Regions from separate parts of the Lysinibacillus sp. NPDC097162 genome, predicted to be linked through region 3. Evidence: riboswitches for the same ligand, from Rfam matches in the RefSeq annotation. Region 3 holds a riboswitch; each other region holds the start of a gene.
The links. A riboswitch is a leader RNA that binds a small molecule or an ion and turns the genes downstream of it on or off. The one in region 3 is predicted to bind S-adenosylmethionine.
Positions count from the first base shown of each region.

Region 1: it holds a riboswitch for S-adenosylmethionine, as region 3 does, so the genes downstream of both, metK (methionine adenosyltransferase) here and ACIQXW_RS21470 (cyclase family protein) in region 3, are expected to answer to the same signal.
Region 2: it holds a riboswitch for S-adenosylmethionine, as region 3 does, so the genes downstream of both, ACIQXW_RS22975 (bifunctional homocysteine S-methyltransferase/methylenetetrahydrofolate reductase) here and ACIQXW_RS21470 (cyclase family protein) in region 3, are expected to answer to the same signal.
Region 4: it holds a riboswitch for S-adenosylmethionine, as region 3 does, so the genes downstream of both, ACIQXW_RS13835 (O-acetylhomoserine aminocarboxypropyltransferase/cysteine synthase family protein) here and ACIQXW_RS21470 (cyclase family protein) in region 3, are expected to answer to the same signal.

Region 1 covers NZ_JBIWDT010000003.1:23,159-26,317, reverse strand. Annotated here, with positions in the region: gene ACIQXW_RS14725 (gamma carbonic anhydrase) at 1-272, shown strand, start outside; gene metK (methionine adenosyltransferase) at 634-1,830, opposite strand; SAM riboswitch class I at 2,086-2,204, opposite strand; gene pckA (phosphoenolpyruvate carboxykinase (ATP)) at 2,407-3,159, shown strand, end outside.
Region 2 covers NZ_JBIWDT010000010.1:26,127-29,285, forward strand. Annotated here, with positions in the region: gene ACIQXW_RS22975 (bifunctional homocysteine S-methyltransferase/methylenetetrahydrofolate reductase) at 1-1,798, opposite strand, end outside; SAM riboswitch class I at 1,889-1,988, opposite strand; gene hemG (protoporphyrinogen oxidase) at 2,114-3,159, opposite strand, start outside.
Region 3 covers NZ_JBIWDT010000007.1:172,105-175,263, forward strand. Annotated here, with positions in the region: gene ACIQXW_RS21455 (methyltransferase domain-containing protein) at 1-85, opposite strand, end outside; gene ACIQXW_RS21460 (VOC family protein) at 158-601, opposite strand; gene ACIQXW_RS21465 (YuzC family spore coat inner layer protein) at 856-1,161, shown strand; SAM riboswitch class I at 1,270-1,371, shown strand; gene ACIQXW_RS21470 (cyclase family protein) at 1,618-2,355, shown strand; gene ACIQXW_RS21475 (DedA family protein) at 2,427-3,023, opposite strand.
Region 4 covers NZ_JBIWDT010000002.1:362,722-365,880, reverse strand. Annotated here, with positions in the region: gene scpC (succinyl-CoA:acetate CoA-transferase ScpC) at 1-291, shown strand, start outside; gene ACIQXW_RS13840 (glycerol-3-phosphate acyltransferase) at 507-1,148, opposite strand; SAM riboswitch class I at 1,306-1,419, shown strand; gene ACIQXW_RS13835 (O-acetylhomoserine aminocarboxypropyltransferase/cysteine synthase family protein) at 1,533-2,834, shown strand.

The DNA.
Region 1 (3,159 bases), on a different contig from region 3:
ACCAAGTAACTTTACATAGCTGTACAATTCGAAAAAATGCATTAATAGGTATGGGATCAATCGTGTTGGATGGGGCAGAGATAGGAGAAGGTGCATTTATTGGTGCGGGTAGTCTTGTACCTCCAGGTAAAGTCATTCCTCCTAATTGCTTAGCATTAGGTCGTCCAGCAAAAGTTGTACGTGAATTAAATGCTGAAGATAAAGAAGACATGGAACGTATCGTTAGAGAATACGCCGAAAAAGGTCAATATTACAAATCTCTTCAAAAATAATGGATGCCCTAAAAATACGCGGGCTGCGATATAGGTGTAAGTGCTCTAGTAATAAACAAAGTTATATAGGATAAAAAATAAATTCGCGATTTCCTTCCAAGGTAAACGGAAAGACGCGAATTTTTTTGCAATCAATTACGCCTAGGCATCATTTCATCCAAATTTTTACAGCACGCTCTAAAAGCGCCTTAGAAAATCTATGACATCCGTCTGGGCCTTTAACTTGCTTCAGCATTCAAATCCAACCTTTAGAAGTGGGGTGTGAATGCTGAAGCAAGTTAGAAAGGGGCCATTACGTAGCCCCTTCAATAAAACATTTGCATATGTTTACCACATATTCGAATGCTCTTTACAAAATAGCTTATAGACTTGCTTTTTCTCTTAATGCATCTGCCTTGTCCGTATTTTCCCAAGGCACATTTAAATCTGTACGGCCAAAGTGACCATAAGCAGCCGTTTGTTTGTAAATTGGGCGACGTAGATCTAGCATTTTAATGATGCCTGCTGGACGTAAATCAAATAGTTCGCGAACCCATTGTACGATTTCGCTTTCGCTTACTTTTCCTGTACCAAATGTATCTACTGCGATTGATACTGGTTGTGCTACACCAATGGCATAAGCAAGTTGGACTTCAGCACGTTCTGCTAAACCTGCAGCAACAATATTTTTTGCCACATAACGAGCAGCATATGCAGCTGAACGGTCTACTTTTGTAGCGTCCTTACCAGAGAATGCACCACCACCATGACGTGCATAGCCACCGTATGTATCAACGATGATTTTACGCCCAGTAAGTCCAGCATCTCCTTTAGGTCCACCAATAACAAAACGACCTGTTGGGTTGATGAAATATTTCGTTTGAGCATCTAATAACTCACTAGGTACTACTGGTGCTATTACTAACTCTTTTAAGTCTGATTGAATTTGTTCAAGTGATGCTTCTTCATCATGCTGTGTTGAAATAACAATAGTATCGACACGAACTGGGATGTTGTGTTCATCATACTCAATTGTCACCTGTGTTTTACCGTCTGGACGTAAATATGCTAGTTCACCTGATTTACGTACTTCTGTTAAACGACGAGCTAATTTATGCGCTAAACTAATAGGTAAAGGCATTAACTCAGGTGTTTCGTTACAAGCGTAACCGAACATTAAACCTTGGTCACCTGCGCCAATAGCTTCAATATCTGCATCAGTCATAGAACCTTCGCGCGCTTCTAATGCTTGGTCTACACCTTGGGCAATATCTGGTGATTGTTCACCAATTGCAACTAGTACTGCTAAGTTTTCAGCATCAAAGCCATATTTACCACGTGTATAGCCGATTTCTGCTACTGTATCACGCACGATACCTTTAATATCTACATAAGTAGAAGTAGTGATTTCCCCTGCTACTAATACTAATCCTGTTGTTACAGTTGTTTCACACGCTACACGTGCATTTGGATCTTCTTTTAAAATGGCATCTAAAATGGCATCCGAAATTTGGTCACAAATTTTGTCGGGATGTCCTTCTGTTACACTCTCTGATGTAAACAATCGACGGTTTGTCATTTGATTTTCCTCCTATTACTCTTACAAATAGCATTTGCGAAATTAATACGGTACTCATTACCCATGTCAAGTTCGCTCCTGAAGGATAGAACTTTCAAGCCGTTGTTGCTTTTAACATGAGGATTTCGAAAGATCCGTCATTATAATAAGGAAAGAATTGTATATACTTACCTTTACATTCATTATGAAAATAAAAAAAATCCTTTTCTCACGTACTTTACATGAGGAAAGGAATAATGACTTCGTAACCTTTCACTCTTATCGTTCAAGGGTTTTCCCCTTGCATCAGGTTGGCACCAGCGCATGTCGTGAAATAGTTCATGCAGGTTGCCGGGTTTCACAGGGCCTGACCCTCCACCAGCTCGGGATAAGAGTATCCGTTCAATTCCTCATCTTACGTAAAAGGTCGAACGTTGTCAATTATTTTATGACTTTTTGTTGAAAGTTATTTAAAACACGAAAATAATTTTTGAATTAGTATAGATTATTAAAGCAATTGTGTTATACTATTTTTGAAATTAAGAAAAACTCCCTCAAACTCAAGGGAATACTATAAAAAAGGATGGTATTTAATCGATGAATTCAGTAGAAATTGCAAACGAACTGAAGGAATTATTAAACGGCGGGAACATTAACGTTCAACTTTCAGTACCACAATTAGCGGAAAAAGCTACATCTCGTGGTGAGGCTATGTTAACAGTAGATGGCGCAGTTCGTGCAGAAACTGGCAAATACACTGGTCGTTCACCTAAAGATAAATATACGGTAGAAGAAGAAAGCACAAAAGATAAAATTGACTGGGGTAAAGTAAACCAACCAATTTCTTCGGAAGTGTTCGATAACTTATATGTAAAAGTAGTTAAATACTTAAAAGAACGTGACGAATTATTCGTATTCAACGGTTTTGCTGGTGCTGACAAAGATTCACAATTAAGCATCCAAGTAATCAATGAATATGCTTGGCATAATCTTTTCGCCCATCAATTATTTATCCGTCCAACACAAGAAGAATTAGCTTCTCATGTTGCTGACTTCACAGTTATCTCAGCTCCTAACTTTAAAGCAGATCCAGCTATCGATGGTACATCTTCTGAAACATTCATTATTGTATCACTTGAAAAGAAAATCATCCTAATCGGTGGTACTGAATATGCTGGTGAAATGAAAAAATCTATTTTCGGTATTATGAACTACCTATTACCACAACAAGGCATCCTATCAATGCACTGTTCAGCAAACGTAGGTGAAGCTGGCGATGTGGCATTATTCTTCGGTTTATCTGGTACTGGTAAAACAACTTTATCAGCTGACCCTGACCGCAAATTAATC
Region 2 (3,159 bases), on a different contig from region 3:
ATTTCATTAACTCTAGCGTCATATCATAGCGTAAAAACGGTGTAATTAAGTAAATACCATTGAAATACTCTGCAGCTACTTCTACTAACTCTTTAGCAATTGCAATCCCTTCTAATGTTGAACGTTCCTTATCTTCACCACATGCCTTCATGCGTGACAGTGCATCGTCAGATAGTTTGATACCTGGTACTTCATGGTGTAAAAACTCAGCGCTCTTATAGCTCGTTACTGGCATAATACCAATATAAATTGGTGCATCTAAATGCTTTGTTGCCTCATAAATTTCAATGATTTTTTCTTTCGTATAAACTGGTTGAGAAATAAAGTAATCCGCACCATGCTCTATTTTTTTCTCTAGTCGAGCTACTGCTCGGTCTAGTACACGTACATTTGGGTTAAATGCTGCCGCTACAGAAAAGTTTGCCTTTTTACGAAGTGGCTTTCCGGAAAATGAAATACCGTCATTTAACTGTTTAATCAGCTGGATTAGCTCCATAGAAGATACATCATAAACGCTTGTGGCTCCTGGGAAATCACCTACCTTAGTCGGATCTCCAGTAACCGCTAAAATATCATGAATGCCAAGTGCATTTAAGCCCATTAAATGTGACTGTAATCCAATTAAATTACGGTCACGGCACGTTATATGCGTTAACGGTCGGACACCGTGCGTTTCCTTCAATAACGCACCCATTGCCACATTACTAATGCGGGGCGATGCAAGTGAATTATCTGCCATCATCACTACATCAGCGCCTGCTTCATATAATTTTTTCGCACCTTGAATAAAGCCGTCAATTTCTAAATGCCTCGGTGTGTCTAACTCCACGATAACCGAACGCTCGCGCTTTACCTTCGCGTGCAATGGCTCATACGTCGCAGGCTCTGCTTCACGTACAACCTGTACTTTTTCAGGCTTTGCTAACTTTTCTTCAATAGGTGTTAACTCTTCTAAATATTTTTTCGCTGCTGCTATGTGCTTTGGTGTTGTACCACAGCAACCACCGATTAAACGAACACCTTGGTCAACCAGTGCAACTGCGGCACGACCAAAATAATCAGCTTCTGACTCATATACGACACGCCCATCCTCTAAATCTAGCAAGGATGCATTTGGATATGCAGACATAAATGCTTTTTCAGGAAGCTCAACTCCTTCAAATGCTTGAATTGTATGATGCGGTCCTAAACGACAATTTACGCCTACTACATCTGCACCAAGAGCCTCTAACTCGTGCAATGCTTGATTTAATGCCATTCCATTTTGTAACACGCCCGGTTCATGCATCGACACCTGCGCAATAATTGGTAGCTTTGTTTTGGCACGTAACATTTTCAACGTTGCGCTTAACTCTTCGAAATCATAATACGTTTCAAGTAAAAGGCCATCTGGATTGCCTGCAAGTAACACATTTGCTTGCTCTTCAACTGTCGATAAAATTTCCTCTAACGTTGCATCACTTTTACGAATACCACGGATGCCTCCAATTGTGCCTAACACAAATTGTCCGCCATCTGCTGCAGCACGTTTCGCAATCGTGATTGCAGCTTCATTAAACTGCTGAACTCGCGATTCTAAACCGTAGCGTGCTAATTTAATCGCATTAGCACCGTAAGTATTTGTCTGAATCACATCTGCACCAGCAGCAATATATTCTTTATGGATTTTTTCAATTAACTTCGGTCTCTGTACATTCATTTCTTCATGGCAGTACTCCAAGCCGTAGCCATATAATACAGTACCAATAGCACCATCTGCAGTTAATACATGTGATTTTAACTTTTCTAGCAATCCCATAAAACGTAACCCTCACTTTCCTTGTATCCAAAAATATAAAAAGCCTTCTTTTAAAAAAAGAAGGCTTTAACGAATCGTAATTGTTTTTCCTTCTCATCTTCGACCAAAAAGGTCTTCTGGATTTAGCACCTGACATTAGTTGGTTGCTGAAGCTTCATAGGGCCAGTCCCTCGGCTTCTCTCGATAAGAATGTAGTATGAATTTTTCAAATAATTAAAAGAATCATATCGTTTACAGGCGATAGAGTCAAGACTATTTCACTTAACAAAGGAGATTTCTCCAGAAAAATATAAAATTTCCGCATTTGTTTTACCGTTATACTAGTTTTTCTCCAAGCTCTTCGCCTATTTTTTTACCATTTTGAATACAAGCACCAATGCCTACTCCGAAATAAGAACAGCCTGCAATCGATAAATTTGGATACCTTTCTGCAAGCTCAGCTGTTAAGCCCTTCAATGCCTCATGATGTGCTAAATCGTATTTTGGCATTTGATCAATCCATTTCGCAACATTAACTACAGTTGGCTTTTCATCAATCCCTAAACTTTTCTTTACATCGTCTAATGCGACAGCAGCTAGTTCTTCATCTGTCATCTTACGTAATTTTTCATACGCAGGATTGATGCTCTTATAAAAGAGTCGTACAAGCAATTTACTATTAGCAGATGTATGCTTCCATTTTCGACTTGTCCAAGTTGCTGCATTGCATTGGACATTTGAATTATGTGACACAATAAAACCCGTTCCATCTGCTGGTAGCACTGCATCCGGTACATCAAAACCTAAGTAAATTGTTATTGCAGAAGCTGTAGTAAATTCCTTAAAATAATGATCTAACGATGGGTCCTGTAATAAGCTTTGCACCGCTTCATTGGGCAACGCTAGAACAACGTGATTAGCCTCAAGCTTTCTACTATTTGCTAATGTAATTGTATATTGCCCTTCATGTTTCTTTACACTTGTTGTTGCTACACCTTTAATAATTTCTACTTCTGTTAACGTTTCTTCAAGGCGGTCAATTAGAGATGATAAGCCTTTTTTAAACGAAATAAACTTTTTATTGGAAGCTTTCATAAATTGTTCGCGATTTGCATCAAACCCCTTGATGATGCTACCGTATTCATTTTTATAATCGATTAAGTACGGCAATGTAGAAGCAATCGAAAGTTGATGTAGGTCACCAGAATATACTCCTGCTAATACTGGCGCTATTTGATTTTGCACAAGCTCTTCACCTAAGTAATACGTTAAAAACTCGCCTATTGAGCTTTCTTTCGTAAAACCTTTATTAGGCATCGTTAAGTCCTGTAATGCGATTTGCTTACCAGCTTCTGATACAAGCGTACTTGCTTCCAGAGATG
Region 3 (3,159 bases):
TTGCCCATTCAACCACCTCATCACTTGGGTTACCAAAAGCATAATGCGTATCCGCTAAGTAATCTTTCTCCCAAAACGGTTTCACTATACCATCTCCTCTATCGGTTAATTTAAAAAAACGTGCTTTGACAAAACTTCATCAAAGCACACTGACAATCTATTGCGTAATAATTAACATGTCATTTTCATCAAATTGCCACATATCACCGTGTGCAACTTCCCAATAAAAGCCGTTTGGGTCTTGGAAATAACCGCTATAGCCTCCCCAAAATACTGTTTCAGGCTCCTTTACAATATTCGCTCCAGCTTTTTTTGCTAACAAAAATACTTCATCGACTTCTTCTTTAGACTTTCCATTATAGGCAAGTGTAATGCCATTAAAGCCATTCCCTACAGCAGGTGGATTCGCTTCATCAATATCCTTTACTAAGCGCTCAATTGGGAATAAAGATATTTTTGTTCCTGCATTATTAAAAAAAATAACATCTGGATTTGTTTCATCCCCATAAACGACTACTTCAAACCCAAGCCCATCACGATAAAATGCCAGCGATTCTACCATATTTTTCACACCCAATGTAATTAAGTTTAAACGATTCATCCCATCTGCCCCTTTTCTACGGTATCTAATACTTATTCTACTTTTTTAATTAATTTCCCTTTATCTCACGTTCCATATAAAAGATGTTCTTCAACACAAAACATAATGCCGCTACATAAGATACACTAAGATATTAGCCATGGATTGGAGGAATTCTGCTGTATTACAATCCTTATCCGTATTATGTTTATCAATATCCACATTGGGGCACTTCTAATACGCCTTTACCGCATCATTTGCCGGGACAGCTTGCGATGCCCACATCCCCAAACCCAAATCCGTACCCGCCTATTAATACGTTGAAGTTGAAAACATCTGCCAAACAAATTCAGCCAATTATGCAGCAGGCCCAATTACTGACAGAGAAAATTGAAGGGTCTGATCAATTTGCACATGATCTTAAAAATGCCGCACAGCTTTCCAAGCAAGATGAAGTACAAAAACTCATTTCTTCAGCTGGCGTTACGGCGAAGTTTGAAGCGAAATATACGCCAGATAATATTCGAATTGTATTATCAGAAGGTGGGTGCTGTAGTATAGCGGTAATTTTATATTGGTAAGGGAAAAGCTTCTTATTTTTTATAACCATGCACTCCTATAGAACTTGTAAACTTTTTATGATTATGCTAAAGTATTTGGTATTACTATTTCTGAAAATTCATATATTTTTCTTATCAAGAGAGATGGAGGGATTGGCCCTATGAAGTCTCAGCAACCAGTCTTAGGCATGGTGCTAATTCCAATTTGCGAAATTCGCAAGAAGATGAGGAGACTGACTTCAGTTACACGAGAGTCCTCTTCTACAAGGAGGGCTCTTTTTTTATTTTATTTTAAACAAGAGTTAATTTCATAATAGTTTTTCTAAAAGAAATCACGAACATTTTAATGGAGCAAAAGGCGGCTCGGGGCTTGCACGTGGAAAGCGTCTGCCTAAAGCGTAATTTTTATCTCTTCAATGTTCGTATGTAATGATGAAATTAATTCACTACTCATAATAAAGAAAGCAGGGAATAAAAATGACAAATGAACTTTTACAAGCATTGCAGTTATTAAAATCTAAGCAATGGGTTGACTTAACACACACATTTGGACCTAACTCGCCTCATTTTTTTATGTTTGAAGATGCCAAATTTGAAACGCTCTTTTCGCATAATGACGGCTTCTTTGCACAACAATTTACGTTTCCCGGGCAATATGGAACACATATCGATCCACCTATCCACTTTGTTTCAGATACACGCTACTTAGACGAATTAGAATTAAAAGAACTTGTCCTACCGCTAATTGTTATTGATAAGTCCAAGGAAGCTAAATCGGACAATGACTTCACGTTAAGTGTACAAGATATTTTAGATTTCGAAGCAGAATATGGAGAAATTGAAGCAGGTACATTTGTTGCTCTGCGAACTGATTGGAGTAAACGCTGGCCTGATAAGGATTTATTTAATAATAAAGATAAAGATGGTCATAACCATATTCCAGGTTGGGGATTAGAAGCGTTGCAGTTTTTATTTACAGAACGGAACATCAATGCAATAGGTCATGAAACGTTCGATACAGATTCAGCGGCAGATTTCCGTAAAAATGGAACGCTTGATGGCGAATACTTTGTACTAGATCAGGATACATATCAAATTGAACTGATGACGAATTTAGATAAGCTACCAGCAAAAGGAGCAGTCATTTTCAATATTGTGCCAAAGCCTGAAAAAGCATCTGGATTCCCTGTACGTTCATTTGCTATTTTGCCTTAATTCAATACAAAAATGGTCTGCCTCAAATGTCATATAACATTTGCAGCAGACCTTCTTTTAACATGCGATATTCATTTAATCGTATTTCTTTTTTTAAAAATATAGTACACAATCAGCATTATTACTATAAACAGCAATATAGCAAAGAGGCTGTATTGGGATAAATACATACCAACAAAACGCCACTTATTTCCTAGCTCTTTCCCTAAAGTAATAAATGTGAAAGTCCATACTATTGCACCTGCATACGCATAAACAGCAAACTTTTTATAAGGATAATTATTAATGGCTGCAATATATGCTGTAAGGTGACGAACGCCAGGTATAAAGTATCCAATTAATAATAATACAGGCCCTATCTTTTCAAACAATTTTTTCGTAAACTCAATTTTTTGTGCAGTTATATAAATTTTTGGCCCATATTTTTGTAATAACGGCAAACCGAATCGACGACCAACAAAGTAGCTGAGGGTGATGCCTCCTGCAGCTCCCACCGCAGCACTTATTAATGCAGGAATATGCTCTAAATTTTCTCGATAAACATTATACCCTACATAGGTTAAAAAAATTTCATCAGGAAGTGGCAGCCCGACAATCCCTCCAACTAGTATAAGAATAATCCCAAAATACCCGTAATGTTCAATAAGAGATTGCACGTGATGCACCATTTTTTACCCCACCTAAAGCCTTAATTTTCCCATTATCTTAGCTTAACATAAGCCTCTTAAAGTCAATTATTTCTAACAATCACTTTTGCATAGGTTTAATCATTATTACATGTATATCAATATTGTACAATCAACA
Region 4 (3,159 bases), on a different contig from region 3:
AGTATCGTTCCAATGGTTTCGCATGTAGACCATACCGAACATGATGTGGATGTTATCGTAACAGAGCAGGGCGTTGCAGACTTACGAGGTTTAGCACCTAAAGAGCGTGTCGGTCTAATCATTGAAAACTGTGCGCATCCAGATTATAAAGAGCAATTATGGGCGTACTTTAATGACGCAAATGAAGCAACAGGTGGTCACCATACACCGCATGATTTAGAAAAAGCACTTTCTTGGCATGTGAATTTAGCAAAGAACGGTACAATGCTAGATCCATCATTTGCTAAATAATATATTTAAAAAGTGTTAGATTGACTGCTATCAATCTAACACTTTTTGCTATGCGTTGATGTCTGCTTCTGCGGATGCATTCCACGGGTACACAATCAGCCGTAATCGTCGCTGCCACGCTGTCAGTTGCGTCTTAAGTTTGTACTGTAGCCGAGTAGTCACACCTCTCGTTACCACCAACTAGAGTCCTCAAAGATATGTCTCATCCTCTTGGTTTATACTGACTTTTTAAAGGCAGATGTTACTTTCGGTTCTGTTCCTTGGAATAGCCTTTTAATATTTTCAATATGCAAAATGAACGCTATGCATAAAAGTAGAATGGAAATAATAGTTGGGCCAATTCCAGGTATCCATAAATAAGTTGCCGTACAAAATACAATATAAAATTCTAACACACCGACGATTAAATAGTTTGTAGCAAAAGATAAAATCACAAATAATATAAGTGCACATAAAGCAATTTTCCAATCGACAGCAAGTAAAATCCCAATAATGGAGGCAGTACCTTTGCCACCTTTAAAGCCCATATGGAATGGGAAATTATGCCCTAAAATAACACTAGCAGCCATTGTATAGATTAAGAGCCACGTTTGTATTTCAGTGAATTGTGATGCATTAGAAGAAAAGTAGTAGATGGCACAGAGAATAGCACCGACGCCTTTACCAATATCAATTAGCGCCACTAATAGGCCGTATTTCCAGCCAAGAGAAAGCGTTGCGTTCGAGGCACCAGCATTGCCATGCCCAGTCTTTTTTAAATCTACACCCGATAGAAATTGTGCTACTTTAGATCCGTGGATACAGCCGATTAAATAACCGATGATAATAATAATAAAAAAAATAATGGCTTTTTCCATAAAAAATGCTCCTTTCATTTTTATTTTTTAATATAGTGTATGTGCTCTTATTACGTAAGTTAGCAGACAGAAGTTTCAGAAAAAAATAAATTTTACTGTTGACAGAAAAAAAGTCTATGTTTATACTGTGTAACAACGATGGAAATTGAATCACATACTCTTATCAAGAGCGGCGGAGGGATAGGCCCTATGATGCCCGGCAACCAGTGAGTGACAAACTTGCTAAGGTGCTAATTCCTACAGATTCTTACTTGGATCTGGCAGATAAGGGGAGGAAAACTTGCAACCGCAACCCTCTTCTTAACTGAAGAGGGTTTTTGTTTTCTACACATAAATCCTCCTCATCTCCGGTACCATCGTAAAACCATTAAGGAGGAAGAAAATATGTCGAATTTCAAACCAGAAACATTACTATTACACGGTGGTCAAGAGCCTGACCCAGTGACAGGTTCTCGAACTGTACCAGTGTACCGTTCAACAGCTTTCGTATTTAAAGACACTGCTCATGCGCAACGTCTTTTTGCATTAGAAGAAGCGGGCAATATTTACACACGTATTACAAATCCAACTGTAGATGTTTTTGAAAAACGCGTCGCTTTACTGGAAGGCGGTACAGCAGCAGTAGCACTTTCATCAGGTGCAGCAGCTATCGCATTTTCAATTTTAAATCTAGCAAGTGCAGGGGATGAAATCGTAGCAGCAAGCTCTTTATACGGAGGAACATATAACTTATTAGCAAATACACTACCAAACTACGGTATTAAAACAATTTTTGTAGATGAAACAAACCCTGAGAACTTCCGATCTGCGATTAATGAAAACACAAAAGCAGTGTTTGCTGAAATTTACGGCAATCCAAGTTTAAAGGTTTTAGATGTAGAAGCAGTAGCAACGATTGCACATGAAAATGGCTTGCCATTAATTATTGATAGCACATTTGCTTCACCATATGGCGCAACGCCAATCGACTTTGGTGCAGATATAGTTGTTCACTCAGCAACAAAATGGATCGGCGGTCATGGTACAACTTTAGGTGGCGTAGTTGTAGATGCTGGGAAATTTGATTGGACACAAGGTAGATTCCCTAGATTTACAGAGCCAGACACATCGTATCATGGATTGCGATACGGTATTGATACTGCAGCGGCTGCATTTGCCACAAAACTGCGTGTGCAATTACTACGTGATTTTGGTCCAACATTAAGTGCTGATGCCGCCTTTAACTTACTACAAGGTTTAGAAACGCTTCATTTGCGCATTCCTAAACATAATGAGAATGCGTTAGCAGTTGCTGAATATTTACGTAACCACCCATCCGTGGAATATGTAAACTATAATGGATTAGAGGAGTTTGCTTCCCATGACTTAGCGAAGAAATACTTGAAAAATGGCTTCGGTTCAGTGCTTACATTTGGCATTAAAGGTGGACGAGAAGCAGGTCGTCAGCTAATAGACAGCGTGAAACTATTCTCGCATGTAGCAAACGTTGGAGATGCAAAATCGTTAATTATTCACCCAGCATCTACAACCCATCAACAATTATCTGCTGAGGAACTAATCCAAACTGGCGTATCCGAGTCGCTCATTCGCTTATCAATCGGTTTAGAGGCAGTTGAGGATATTATTGCAGACTTAGAACAAGCAATTGCACAAGTAACACCTACTGAGCAAAAAGTAGAAGCTTAATATAAATTGATAAATTAGGTTCATGTCGTAGCGTTAACGTATTTTCTCATTCGAAGTACCTCATTTGGTAATGCGTATAACGTTGCTACATCAATCATTACCTCATTCGGTAAGTTAACTGAAATTTCCTATAAATAATACCTAGTATTTTTATAAGTATTGTTGACTTGATTAAAACCATGCTATATACTAGGGATTAAGTTAAATGTTCGAATGGCTACCAACCTAGAACAATTTTAAAGATTGTCGATGTTACGTAATTCTAAATACCGCTACAGTTTAGGCGGTAACAATCAATTTGTTTTCATAAGTGCTCCCCCACTTT